Regions from separate parts of the Actinopolymorpha sp. B17G11 genome, predicted to be linked through region 1. Evidence: predicted binding sites of a transcription regulator. Region 1 holds the regulator's gene; each other region holds the start of a gene.
What was found. The regulator HrcA, encoded in region 1, represses chaperone genes, less so after heat shock. The targets are predictions, from matches to a motif close to TTGGCACTCGNNNNNNNCGAGTGCCAA.
Positions count from the first base shown of each region.

Region 2: groL (chaperonin GroEL) is a predicted target of HrcA. The motif match lies at 1,423-1,449, and genes of this name have one in related genera.
Region 3: ABN028_RS29010 (FmdB family zinc ribbon protein) is a predicted target of HrcA. The motif match lies at 2,535-2,561, and genes of this name have one in related genera.

Region 1 is NZ_JBEFTW010000003.1:91,010-95,392, forward strand. Features, by position in the region: gene dnaJ (molecular chaperone DnaJ) at 1-734, opposite strand, end outside; gene hrcA (heat-inducible transcriptional repressor HrcA) at 811-1,830, opposite strand; gene ABN028_RS04685 (MBL fold metallo-hydrolase) at 1,968-2,822, shown strand; gene ABN028_RS04690 (DUF3097 domain-containing protein) at 2,843-3,724, shown strand; gene hemW (radical SAM family heme chaperone HemW) at 3,764-4,383, opposite strand, start outside.
Region 2 is NZ_JBEFTW010000001.1:58,342-62,724, forward strand. Features, by position in the region: gene ABN028_RS00270 (hypothetical protein) at 11-745, shown strand; gene ABN028_RS00275 (nitroreductase family deazaflavin-dependent oxidoreductase) at 904-1,338, opposite strand; gene groL (chaperonin GroEL) at 1,593-3,227, shown strand; gene ABN028_RS00285 (dipeptidase) at 3,299-4,383, shown strand, end outside.
Region 3 is NZ_JBEFTW010000038.1:24,420-28,802, forward strand. Features, by position in the region: gene ABN028_RS28995 (ABC transporter ATP-binding protein) at 1-837, shown strand, start outside; gene ABN028_RS29000 (ABC transporter ATP-binding protein) at 846-1,946, shown strand; gene ABN028_RS29005 (PsbP-related protein) at 1,943-2,482, shown strand; gene ABN028_RS29010 (FmdB family zinc ribbon protein) at 2,619-3,011, shown strand; one part of gene ABN028_RS29015 (IS5 family transposase) at 3,075-3,436, shown strand; one part of gene ABN028_RS29015 (IS5 family transposase) at 3,435-3,963, shown strand; gene ABN028_RS29020 (S-methyl-5'-thioadenosine phosphorylase) at 4,143-4,383, shown strand, end outside.

The sequences.
Region 1 (4,383 bases):
ACATACAGGTCGCCGGCGGGACCGCCGCCGGGGCCCACCTCACCCTGGCCGGCCAGCTGGATCCGGGTGCCGTCGTCGACGCCGGCGGGGATCCGGACGGCGAGGGTACGCCGGGACAGCACCCGGCCCTCCCCCGCGCACTCAGGGCACGGGGTGGGGATGATCGTGCCGAACCCCTGGCAGCGGGGGCACGGCCGGCTCGTCATGACCTGGCCGAGGAAGGACCGTTGGACGGAGCTGATCTCACCGCGACCCTCGCAGACCGAGCAGCTGGTGGGTGTCGTGCCTGGGGCAGCGCCCCTGCCCGAACAGCTCCCGCAGACGACGGCCGTGTCGACCTGGACCTCCTTGACGGCGCCGTACACCGCCTCGGCCAGATCGACCGAGAGGCGCAGGAGCGCGTCCTGGCCACGGCGGGTCCGGGGTCGCGGCCCGCGGGCGGTCGTGCCGCCGAAGAACGCGTCCATGATGTCGGTGAACGAGAAACCCTGCCCGAATCCCGCACCTTGTCCAGCCGCACCGAGCGGATCGCCCCCCAGGTCGTAGACCTCACGCTTCTTCGGGTCCGACAGGACCTCGTAGGCGCGGGTGACCTCCTTGAAACGCTCGTGGGTCTCCGGATCCGGGTTGACGTCAGGGTGCAGGGTGCGCGCCAGCCGGCGGTAGGCCTTCTTGATCTCCTCCGCGGACGCGTCGCGCCCGACTCCGAGGAGTTCGTAATAGTCCTGGCTCATGCTGTGGGTGGCCTCTTGCACTGACTCATTCCCTTGGGACTCATCTTCCTTAAGACCCCGCTGCCTCTTTGAGAAGCTATTCCTCAGCGAGGATCTGACTGACATATCTGGCGACCGCCCGGACCGCACCCATCGTGCCCGGATAGTCCATCCGGGTGGGTCCGACGACACCCAGGTGGGCGAGTGTCTCGTCCCCAGGACCATAGCCGGTCGCGACAACGGAGGCGGCGGCCAGCTCAGCGTAGGGGTTCTCGTGCCCGATCCGGACCGTGAGGCGGGCGGGAGCGGTCGACTCGCCGAGGAGCCGCAACAGCACGACGTGCTCCTCCAGCGCCTCGAGTACCGGCCGGATCGAGGAGTGGAACTCGTGCCCGAGCGGGATCAGGTTGGCGGTGCCACTGACCGCGATGCGTTCCTCCGGGCGTTCGACGAGGGTCTCGAGGAACGCCGACACGATGCTGGCGACGATCGGCTGGTCGTCGGGCGCGAACGCCTCAGGCAGGTCGACCACGAGCGACTGCACCTCGGCGAGCCGCGCCCCCATGACCGCAGCGTTGAGGCGGGCCCGGACATCGCCCAGCAGCGCGTCTTCAGGGGCCTTGCCGACGTCGACGACACGCTGCTCGACCCGGCCCGTGCTGGTGATGAGGACGATCAGCAGCCGGGTGGTGGACAGCAGCACCAACTCGACATGGCGGACGGTCGACCGGGACAAGGTGGGGTACTGCACGACCGCGACCTGGCGGGTGAGCTGGGAGAGCAGGCGTACGGTCCGGTTGACGACATCGTCCAGATCGACCGCGCCCTCGAGGAACGTCGAGATCGCCCTGCGCTCCGCGCCAGACATCGGCTTGATCGTGCTCAGCCGGTCGACGAACAGCCGGTAGCCCTTGTCCGTCGGGATCCGGCCAGCGCTCGTGTGCGGCTGGGCGATGTAGCCCTCGTCCTCCAGCGCGGCCATGTCGTTGCGGACCGTCGCGGAGGAAACGCCCAGGTGGTGCCGGTCGACAAGCGCCTTGGAACCGACCGGCTCCTCGGTGTGCACGTAGTCCTCGACGATGGCGCGGAGGACGGCCAGCTTGCGTTCGTCGAGCATGGAGCCCGCACCTCCTCGCGTCACGGTTGACCTGAGGGCGGGGCAGCGGCATGTGCCTGGCACTCCCCGAACCCGAGTGCCAGTCTACGGGGAGAGGCCCCGAATGTGCGTCCTGAGCGGATGCGAGGCTGTGGATCGTGGACACGAACACGCACGGATGGACCGAGGTCGGGCCGGGCTGCTTCGCCCGCCGCTACCCGTCGTACGACCTCACGATCGGGGCGGTCGTGGGTGCCGACGGCATCCTGCTGGTCGACACCCGGGCAAGCCTGGGCGAAGCCGACGAGTTGCGCGCTGACCTGCGTCGCCTCTCCCGCGCGCCGGTGCGCTGGGTGGTCGACACCCACTGGCACTTCGATCACTGCTTCGGCAACGCCCGGTTCGCCGACGCGGTGATCTACGGCCACGAGTCCGTGCCCGCGATGCTCGAGGCGCGGGCCGACGGCGTGCGTGCGGAGCTCTCGGCGCGGTCCGCCGAATGGGCCACGGAGATGGCCGCACTGGAGGTGGTGCCGCCGGGACGGACCTTCGCGTCGGTCGCGATGGCCGATCTCGGCGACCGGGTGGTGGAGCTCGTGCATCCGGGACGCGGCCACACCGACGGCGACGTCGTGGTCCGGGTTCCCGACGCCGACGTGGTCTACGTGGGAGATCTCGTCGAGGAGTCCGGCCCGCCGTCGTACGGCGACGACTCGTACCCGCTCGAGTGGGGTGCGACGCTCGACGTGGTGGCGGGACTGTTGACGACGCGGACAGCGGTCGTGCCCGGGCATGGCACGGTCGTGGACCATGCGTACGTCGGGGAGCAGCGCGGCGACCTCGTGGGCGTCGCCGGGACGATCCGCCGCCTGGTCGAGGAACGGGTGCCGATCGAGCGGGCATGGGAGGCAGCCGAGTGGCCATGGTCGCGGGAGGCTTTGGCCGAGGCGATCCGGCGGGGGTACGCACAACTGCGCGACACTCGCGGACGGCGGACACTGCCGCTCGTGTGAGGCGGCTACCCTCGCTCTCCATGGCCGGATCCTCACCTCCCGCTGACCGTTACGGACCTGACGTTCTCGAGAGCGACTGGCGGGCGCCGAAGCGCGGACGCTCGGTCGACGTCGCCGTCGAGCCCGACATGGTGGTCGAGGACGCGACGACCGGCTTCTGCGGCGCCGTCGTCGACATCGAACGCACACTCGTGGTGCTGGAGGACCGGTTCGGTGCCCGGCGAAGCTATCCGTACGGGCCCGGGTTCCTGCTGGAAGGGCGGCCGGTCGTTCTGCGTCCGCCGGCCACGGGAGGCTCGGCGGCGGGTGGACCACGGCGCACGGCGTCAGGGTCGATCGCGGTCTCGGGTGCGCGGGCCCGCGTCGCCCGGGCGAGCCGGATCTACGTCGAGGGCCGCCACGACGCCGAGTTGGTCGAGAAGGTCTGGGGCGACGACCTGCGGATCGAAGGCGTCGCGGTGGAGTACCTCGAAGGAGTCGACGACCTCGCGAGTGTGGTCACCGAGTTCGCGCCCGATGCCGACCAGCGGCTCGGCGTCCTCGTCGACCATCTGGTGCCTGGCAGCAAGGAGAGCCGGATCGCCGCGGAGGTGGCGGCCGGGCCGTTCGGTGCGTACGTGCTCGTCGTCGGACATCCGTTCGTGGACATCTGGCAGGCCGTACGCCCAGAGCGGCTGGGGCTCGACGCCTGGCCACGGATTCCGCGGGCGACACCCTGGAAGCACGGGATCTGCGCGGCGCTGGGGTGGCCGCATGCCGAGCAGGCGGACATCGCGCAGGCCTGGCGACGGATCCTGGGAGGTGTCCGGACCTACCGCGACCTCGAGCCGGCGCTGTTGGGCCCGGTGGAGCAGCTCATCGACTTCGTGACCGTGGGCGGTCCGGCGGACGCTGGTTCGTGATCACCGCGCAGAAACCGGGCACGTCGCCGGTGGCGGTCGTCAGGTGCGGGCAGGCTCTGTGCTCCACCCCAGCAGATCGCGTACGACCGCGTCGGCAAGGAGGCGACCTCGACTGGTGAGCACGGCGCGACCGGCCGCCAGAGCTGAGGCCTCCAGCAGGTCGTCACCGGCTGCCCGCTGGGCGGCCTCGACGCCTTCTGGTCCGAGGACGTCGAGGGCGAGGCCGGCTGCGAGGCGGAGTTCCAGCATGATCCGTTCGACCCTCCGGTCGGCCGGGTCGAGGGTTTCGCGGGCGTGCGCGGGGCTCGCGGCGGCGGCGAGGCGTTCGGCGTATGTCAAGGGATGCTTGACGTTCCACCAGCGGACCCCGCCGACGTGGCTGTGCGCGCCGGGGCCGACGCCCCACCAGTTGCCGCCGGTCCAGTAGAGGAGATTGTGGCGGCAGCGGGCGTCGTCAGACCATGCCCAGTTCGACACCTCGTACCACGACAAGCCTGCCCTGCTGAGGGTTTCGTCGGCTTGCAGGTAGCGGTCGGCCAGGACGTCATCGTCCGTGGCGGCGAGCACACCACGGCGGATCTGGCCGGCCATCCGGGTGCCCTCTTCGATGATGAGGGAGTACGCCGAGATGTGGTCGGCACCGGCGGCGACGGCCGCGT
Region 2 (4,383 bases), on a different contig from region 1:
GGGCCTGACAATGGCCGATTCAGCCGAGGAACGGCTCGCCGAACTGCGCGGTGAGAAAGCCCCGAAGGAGCCGCCTGCCACCATGGCGCAGGGTGCCGCCAACGATCCGGCGATGCCCACGTCCCTGCCCGCCGAGCAGATCCCGCTCGACGCCCGGGCGGTGGTGGGCGGGCAGCAGCTCGGGTTCGGATGTCTTCTTGCCCTCGGCTTCATGCTCGTGTTCTTCATCGGACTGATCAGCATCCTCGTGCTGGTGTTCTCCGCGGTGGAGAGGGACATCGTCGCGGTCGTCGTAGGGCTGTTCTTCCTGGGCATGTCGGTGGGCGTGGCGGTGGCGCTGGCGAAGTGGATTCGGCGCTGCCGGACCTGGTTGCGGGGAACGGTGCTCGTGGCCCGGGGGCCGTTCGGCACAAGCAGGTGTGACCTGGCCACCTCTGCGGTGAGCGTCGACTCGGCGGCGGAGACCAGGACCGTGTCGACCCACGGCCCCCACGGCACGTCGTCCACGACGGTCAGGACCGGCCGCCGCATTCCCTTCCTCGTCCTTCGTGAGGTCACGACCGGAAAGGTCGTACGCCTGATGCTCCGCGGCAGAGGTGGCAGGCTGCTTCCTCCCGACCAGCTGCGCCTGGTGGCGGCCGCGATCTCGACTGGTCCGCGGCCACAGCCGTACGACCAGCAGGCCCAGCAGATCGCCGCCGGCCTGCGGGCGCTCGCCGACGACCCGTTCAGCGGCCACCTCTAGATGAGGGTTTTGTCTGGCAGTGCCGGGTCGGCACACGACATCCCGCATCCCGACTGGCGGGGTCTCGCCCCACCAAATCGCCCCGTATGCTCGGACGAAGACCGCAATGAACCGGCATCAGGCCGGTGTCAAGCCAGCCCGACTCCAATCGCTGAAGATCATGTCCGCTGCAGGATCACGACCGGAAAGTCACGGCCGCTCATCGATCGATACGTCTCGTAGTCCGGGAGCATCGACACCATCGTGGCCCACAGTGGCGGTTGCTCCTCGGCCGTCGCAAGGCGGGCGCAGGCGGTAAAGACTGGTTCCAAGCCGATCTGTATGCGTACCTCGGGATGCTCGAGCAGGTTGAGATACCACGCGGGGTACTCAGGAAGCCCACTGTTCGACGGCACCAGGAGATAGCGATCGCTGTCCTCGCCGTAGTACAAGACCGTACGCCGCCACTTGCCCGACCTGCGACCGCGAGTCGTCAACAGCAATGCCGGCAGGCCCAGCTGGTCTCCAGTACGCCCAGTGTCGAGGTAGTGGCGGGTGTGCTGAGCTACCCAGTCCACCGGGCTGTCCTGAGCCTCCTCCGCCTCGGACACCACGTTCCACCCCTCCCCAGCCGATCACCGCAAGCCATGAGCACCCGATGCTAGCTCCCGTGTTCGACCCCACCGGCAGGCCAGCCGCTTGCACTCTCCCCGGTCGAGTGCTAAACACGTGCTTAGCACTCGAAGGTCGCGAGTGACAATCCGCTGCAGGGCGGTTCGGCGAGGCCCCTGGCATGGTGAGGGGCCGTCCGTCGCGGGCGTCGGGCCGGCCACACGACATCCACCCGACTGGGGGAGGATCCAGCTAGATGCCCAAGATCATCGCGTTCAACGAGGACGCGCGACGCGGTCTCGAGCGGGGAATGAACTCGCTTGCCGATGCCGTCAAGGTGACCCTTGGTCCCAAGGGTCGCAACGTCGTCCTCGAGAAGAAGTGGGGCGCGCCGACGATCACCAACGACGGCGTCTCCATTGCCAAGGAGATCGAGCTCGAAGACCCGTGGGAGAAGATCGGGGCCGAGCTCGTCAAGGAAGTTGCCAAGAAGACCGATGACGTGGCCGGCGACGGCACGACCACCGCGACCGTCCTGGCGCAGGCGCTGGTCCGCGAGGGCCTGCGCAACGTCGCTGCCGGTGCCAACCCGATGGGCCTCAAGCGTGGTATCGAGGCAGCCGTCGAGCGGGTGACCGAGCAGCTCGCGCAGGCCGCGAAGGACGTCGAGACCAAGGAGCAGATCGCGTCCGTCGCGGCTGTTTCCGCCGGTGGCGACACCAGCGTCGGCGAGATCATCGCCGAGGCGATGGACAAGGTCGGCAAGGAAGGCGTCATCACCGTCGAGGAGAGCAACACCTTCGGCCTCGAGCTCGAGCTCACCGAGGGTATGCGCTTCGACAAGGGTTACATCTCGGCCTACTTCGCCACCGACATGGAGCGGATGGAGGCGACGCTGGACGACCCGTACGTCCTGATCGCCAACTCCAAGATCTCCGCCGTCAAGGACCTGCTCCCGGTCCTGGAGAAGGTCATGCAGTCGGGCAAGCCGCTGCTGATCATCGCCGAGGACGTCGAGGGCGAGGCCCTGGCCACGCTCGTCGTCAACAAGATGCGCGGCACGTTCAAGTCGGTTGCCGTCAAGGCACCCGGCTTCGGGGACCGGCGCAAGGCCATGCTCGGTGACATCGCCATCCTCACCGGTGGCCAGGTCATCTCCGAGGAGGTCGGTCTCAAGCTCGAGAACGCCAGCCTCGACCTGCTCGGCCGGGCCCGCAAGGTCACGGTCACCAAGGACGAGACGACCATCGTCGAGGGCGCAGGCGACTCCGACCAGATCGCCGGCCGGGTCAACCAGATCCGTGCCGAGATCGAGAACAGTGACTCCGACTACGACCGCGAGAAGCTGCAGGAGCGGCTGGCGAAGCTCGCCGGCGGCGTTGCGGTGATCAAGGTCGGCGCCGCCACCGAGGTGGAGCTGAAGGAGCGCAAGCACCGGATCGAGGACGCCGTTCGCGCGGCGAAGGCCTCGGTGGAGGAGGGCATCGTCGCCGGTGGCGGCGTGGCGCTCGTCCAGGCCGGAATCAAGGCGTTCGACAAGCTCGACCTCGAGGGTGACGAGCTCACCGGAGCCAACATCGTCAAGGTGGCGCTGGAGGCTCCGCTCAAGCAGATCGCGATCAACGCGGGCCTCGAAGGCGGTGTGGTCGCGGAGAAGGTGCGCGGCCTGCCTGCCGGTCACGGCCTGAACGCCGCGACCGGTGAGTACGTCGACATGCTCAAGGCCGGCGTCCCCGACCCGGCCAAGGTCGTTCGTTCCGCGCTGCAGAACGCTTCGTCCATCGCGGCCCTCTTCCTCACCACGGAAGCGGTCATCGCGGACAAGCCGGAGAAGGAGAAGGCACCGGCGGGCGGCGACCCGTCTGGTGGCATGGGTGGCATGGACTTCTGAGTCCCACGCCTACCCTTCGTACCGCACGACCAAGAAGGGGCGGTCCCGGAGCCATCCGGGACCGCCCCTTCGTGGCTGTCCAGCCGTCGCGGTGTGCGCTCGCGACGGTGCCGTACGGAATGATGGGCGGCATGGACACCAGCCTCGATCGGGCCAAGGCGTTGCTGGCCGCGAATCCGCTCGTGGACGGGCACAACGACCTTCCGATCGCGATGCGCCTGCATGCGGCGTACGACTTCGACCGGCTCGACATCGGCCAACTGGCTCCCGCGTTGCACACCGACATCCCACGGCTGCGCGAGGGCCGTGTCGGGGCGCAGTTCTGGTCGGTCTATGTGCCGAGCCGGCTTCAGGGCGACCGCGCGGTCTCGGCGACGCTCGAACAGATCGACGCGGTGTACGCGATGATCCACCGGTACGCCGACACGTTCGGGCTCGCGACCACCGCCGACGAGGTGGCGAAGGTCTTCGCGTCGGGCCGGATCGCCTCGCTGATGGGCATGGAGGGCGGGCATTCGATCGACTGTTCGCTCGGGACGCTCCGGGCGATGTACGCGCTCGGCGTGCGCTACCTGACCCTCACCCACAACGACAACGTGCCGTGGGCCGACGCAGCGACCGACGAGCCGAGCCAGGGCGGGCGCGGGCTCTCTCCCTTCGGCGAGGAGGTCGTCCGCGAGATGAACCGGCTCGGCATGCTCGTCGACCTCTCCCACGTCTCGGCAGACACGATGCGCGCGGCGCTCCGGGTGAGCGAGGCGCCGGTGATCTTCTCGCACTCGTCGACCCGCGCCGTCTGCGACGTCCCGCGCAACGTGCCCGACGACGTGCTCGCGGCGTTGCCCGGCAACGGCGGCGTGTGCATGGTGACGTTCGTGCCCGACTTCGTGGCGCCGGCCTGTGCGCAGTGGCGCGCCGAGGCCGCCGAGGCAGCCCGCGCACAAGGGGTGAATCCGCGCGACCTGCAGGCCTTCTTCCCCTTCGCGGACGAGTGGAAGAAGGCCCACCCCAAGCCGGATGCGACGCTGGCCGACGTGGTGGCGCACGTCGAGCACGCCCGCGAGGTCGCCGGCATCGACCACATCGGGGTCGGCGGCGACTACGACGGGACCGACACGTTGCCCCTCGGGTTGGAGGACGTGTCCGGCTATCCGCG
Region 3 (4,383 bases), on a different contig from region 1:
CAGGTCGACAACGATGCGGACAGCAGCGAGATCGTCGACCTGACCAGCCTCGATCCGGGCAGTCCCGAGATCAGGAGTATCCGCGGCCAGGAGATCTCCATGATCTTCCAGGAGCCGATGACGTCGCTGAATCCCGTCTACACGATCGGCAACCAGATCGAGGAAGCTGTCCTGCTCCACCAGACATCGGATCGCGCCGAGGCACAGAAGAAGGCCGTCGAGATCCTCCGCCGGGTCGGCATGCCCAACCCGGACCGCATCGCACAGAGCTATCCGCACCAGCTCAGCGGCGGCATGCGGCAGCGCGCGATGATCGCCATGGCGCTCTCGTGTACGCCCACACTGCTGATCGCCGACGAGCCGACGACCGCCCTCGACGTGACGACCGAGGCGCAGATCCTCGAGCTCATGCGTGAGCTCCAGGAGTCGTTCGGAATGTCGATCATGTTCATCACCCACAGCATGGGCGTGGTGGCCCAGCTCTGCGACGAGGTCGTGGTGATGTATCTGGGTCGAGTCGTCGAGCGGGCACCGGTCGACGACCTGTTCCACGACCCGAAGCATCCCTACACGGTGTCCTTGCTGCGTTCGATCCCGCGGATCGGCGTGAACCGCGGAGCACAGCTCGAGGTGATCAAGGGATCCGTTCCCGATCCGTACTCCAAGGTGCCGGGCTGCCCCTTCCACCCGCGGTGTCCCAGTGCCATGCCGGGCCTCTGCGACACGGTGTTGCCCGAGGAGACGGCGATCGCCGACAAGACCGACCACAGCGTACGGTGCCATCTCTACCCCGGCAGCACACCGGCCGAGGTGGCGTCCGCGACGACGGCCAAGTAGGAGGAATCGTGGGCGAGACTCCGCACAATCAGAAGACGCTGCTCGAGGTCAAGGGACTCAAGAAGCACTTCCCCATCAAGGCTGGCTTCTTCAAGCGCACCATCGGCCAGGTGAAGGCCGTCGACGGTCTCGACCTCTCCATCGCGCGCGGCGAGACGTTCGCGGTGGTGGGCGAGAGCGGCTGCGGCAAGAGCACGTCCGGGCGGACGATCCTGCGCCTCGAGGAACCCACCGAGGGCGAGGTCATCTACCACCACGACGAGCTCGGGGCGATCAACGTCGAGAAGGCCGATTCCAAGCTGCTCAAGCGGATCCGGCCGGAGATGCAGATCATCTTCCAGGATCCGTTCTCCTCCCTCGACTCCCGCATGACGGTCGGGCGGATCATCGCCGAACCTCTGGTGATCAACAACATGTTGCGTGGCCGTGAGCTGCGCGACCGGATCGCCGAACTGCTCACCGTGGTCGGTCTTCGTCCGGAACACGCGAGCAGGTATCCGCACGCCTTCTCCGGCGGCCAGCGTCAGCGCATCGGCATTGCCCGCGCGCTTGCCCTCAACCCGAAGCTGATCGTGTGTGACGAGCCGGTGTCGGCGCTGGACGTCTCGGTCCAGGCGCAGGTGCTCAACCTGCTCGAGGACCTGCAGGACAAGTTCAACCTGACGTACCTCTTCATTTCCCACGATCTCAGCGTGGTCGAGCACATCGCCGACCGCGTGGCGGTGATGTACGTCGGGAAGGTGGTCGAGGTCGGCACCACCGACGACCTCTTCTACAACCCGAAGATGCCTTACACAGAGGCGTTGCTGTCCTCGCTGCCGCAACCGGATCCACGCAAGCGGACCCGGCCGACGCTGCTCGCCGGCGAGGTTCCCAGCCCGGCCAATCCGCCCAGTGGGTGCTATTTCCACCCGCGTTGCCCGTACGCCCAGGAGATCTGCAAGACCGAGGCGCCACCGCTTCGTGACGTTGGCGGAACGCACTTGGCGGCCTGCCACTTCGCCGACGAACTCTCACTCAAGGGCACGACCCGACTGACGGAGATCAAGGCGCCCGAAGTCGTCGCCGCGGCGGCTGCTCAGGAAGCAACACAAGGGACACCATCGTGACTGGAACCGTACGCACGGGACGCCCCCGATTCACCGGCGTCACCACCTACAAGGACCCCCTCGGACGGTTCTCGTTCCGGTATCCCTCGGACTGGAACGAGTTCGAGCTCGCCGACGACCGTGAAGGCGTGATGTACGCCCCCGAGGTTGGGGAGTCGCCGCAGACCTACTTCGCGGCCTGGATCACCAAGCTCGACGAACGCGTCGTCGCCGAAGACCTGCCGACCCTGCGGGAGGGCATCGACGCCGGCCTCGAGCAGCTCACCGGCTGTGAGATCGAGACCGAGAAGGACGACGTCCTCGGCAATCTCGTGAAGCTCGAACGCGTCTACCGGTTCGACGACGAGGGGACCGTTCGGCAGCGCCGGGTATGGACGTTGTACGTCGATACCTGGCGGATCGTCCTGGTCTGGCAGGGCTGCACCCCCGACGAGTACGCGTACTGGCTTCCGATGGGCAACTACGCCTTCGCGACGTTCGACCTGCCGGAAGCGCTGTGGTTCGCGACCGACCGGGACCTGCGCGCGTTCGACTGACGGAGCCGGGCCGCGAGGGCCGGGGAGAGCGTCCGGAAGGGGCTGCCGGCGCTTAGCAGTCAGGTGCCGGGAGTGCTAATCTTTGCTGCGTTGGCCGCCGCCCTCGGACATGGCGGCGATGTTGACTGGAGGAGCAGTGCCGACCTATCAGTACGCCTGTGTCGACTGCGACGAGCAGCTCGAGGTCGTCCAGAAGTTCACCGACGATCCGCTCCGCGAGTGCCCCACCTGTGCCGGCCGGCTGCGCAAGGTCTTCAGCGCCGTGGGCGTGGTCTTCAAGGGGTCGGGCTTCTACCGCAACGACAGCCGGTCCGACGGCCGTGGCAAGAAGTCGTCCGAGTCCTCGAGCTCCAACGGCGAGTCGAAGTCCAGCGACTCCTCGTCCAGCAGCGGATCGTCGGACGCCTCGTCGAGCGGTGGCAGCAAGTCGAGTGACGGCAAGTCCGGTGACAAGGCGACCAGTTCATCCTCGTCGGGAGCCTCCAGCTCCAGCTCTGCGACACCGAGCAAGTCGGGCTCGGCTGCCTAGGCCCTAGAAGGACTAGGGCGTGTCTCCTAAAGATGTGGCGTGTGGTCGGCCAGTATTGGTTTCATGATCCGTTCAGGTGTGATCGACGATGGTTTGTGGTCTGTGATCGAGCCGGTTCTTCCTTGTGGGGATGGGCGTCAGGGGCGTCCATGGAATGACCACCGGTTGATGTTGGAGGGAATCTGCTGGCGGTTCCGGACCGGCTGTCCGTGGCGTGACCTGCCAGCGGAGTTCGGGCCGTGGCAATCGGTGTGGAAGCGGCACCGACGGTGGTCTGCCGACGGAACCTACGACCGGATCTTTGCCGCGGTCCGCCTCGCGTGCCCGGATGCGGCGGGTGCGAAGGACATGAGGCGGCTGTTGAGTGCGGACTCGACCAGCGTGCGAGCCCATCAGCACGCCGCCGGCGCCCCCGGCCTAAAAAGGGGCTGAGTCGAGTTACAAGAATCTGCCGGCCGAGCCTGATGATCATGGCTTGGGGCGGTCTCGGGGCGGGTTCACCACCAAGGTCCACGCGCTGGTCGACGCCGACTGCCGACCGATCACGCTGCTGCTCAGTCCCGGGCAGGCCGGCGACAACCCGATGCTGGCGCCGCTGCTGACCCGGCACCGGCTCTATGACCGCCGACCGTTCCGGCTGCTGGCCGACAAGGCGTACTCCCATCCGTCCACACGGTCACACCTGCGGGCGTTGAAGATCCCGCACACCATCCCCGAACGGATCGACCAACTCGGCCGCCGCAAGGCCAAGGGGTCAGCAGGCGGCAGACCCGCCAGCTTCGACCACCTGATCTACAAGTGGCGCAACACCGCCGAACGAGGCTTCAACCGACTCAAGCAATGGCGCGGCATCGCCACCCGCTACGACAAGTACGCCATCACCTACCTCGGCGGACTCACCCTCGCTGCCGCCATCCTCAACTACCGCCAGGGTTTAGGAGACACGGCCTAGCCGCGAGCGATGGCGACCACGTTGACAAGCTAGCCGCCTGCGACGGAGCCACCCTCCACACCGCCGCGATCAACGAGCGCTGGACGCTGCGTACTGCCAGATTTTGTCCACAGGTGCCCGATCGGCTGCGAATGTGGACAACTCGCTCGGGGTCCACCGAATTTCCCTAGCCTCTCCGCATGACCGCATCTCCCCCTTCCTCGCCGCCCCCGCGGGCGCAGATCGGCGTCATCGGCGGCTCCGGTTTCTACGCCTTTCTCGACGACACCACCGAGGTCGCCGTCACGACGCCTTACGGTGAGCCGTCCGATCCACTGGTCGTCGGCACCGTCGGCGGCCGCGCTGTCGCGTTCCTGCCGCGGCACGGGCGCGATCATCGGCACCCACCCCATCGGATCAACTACCGCGCCAACCTCTGGG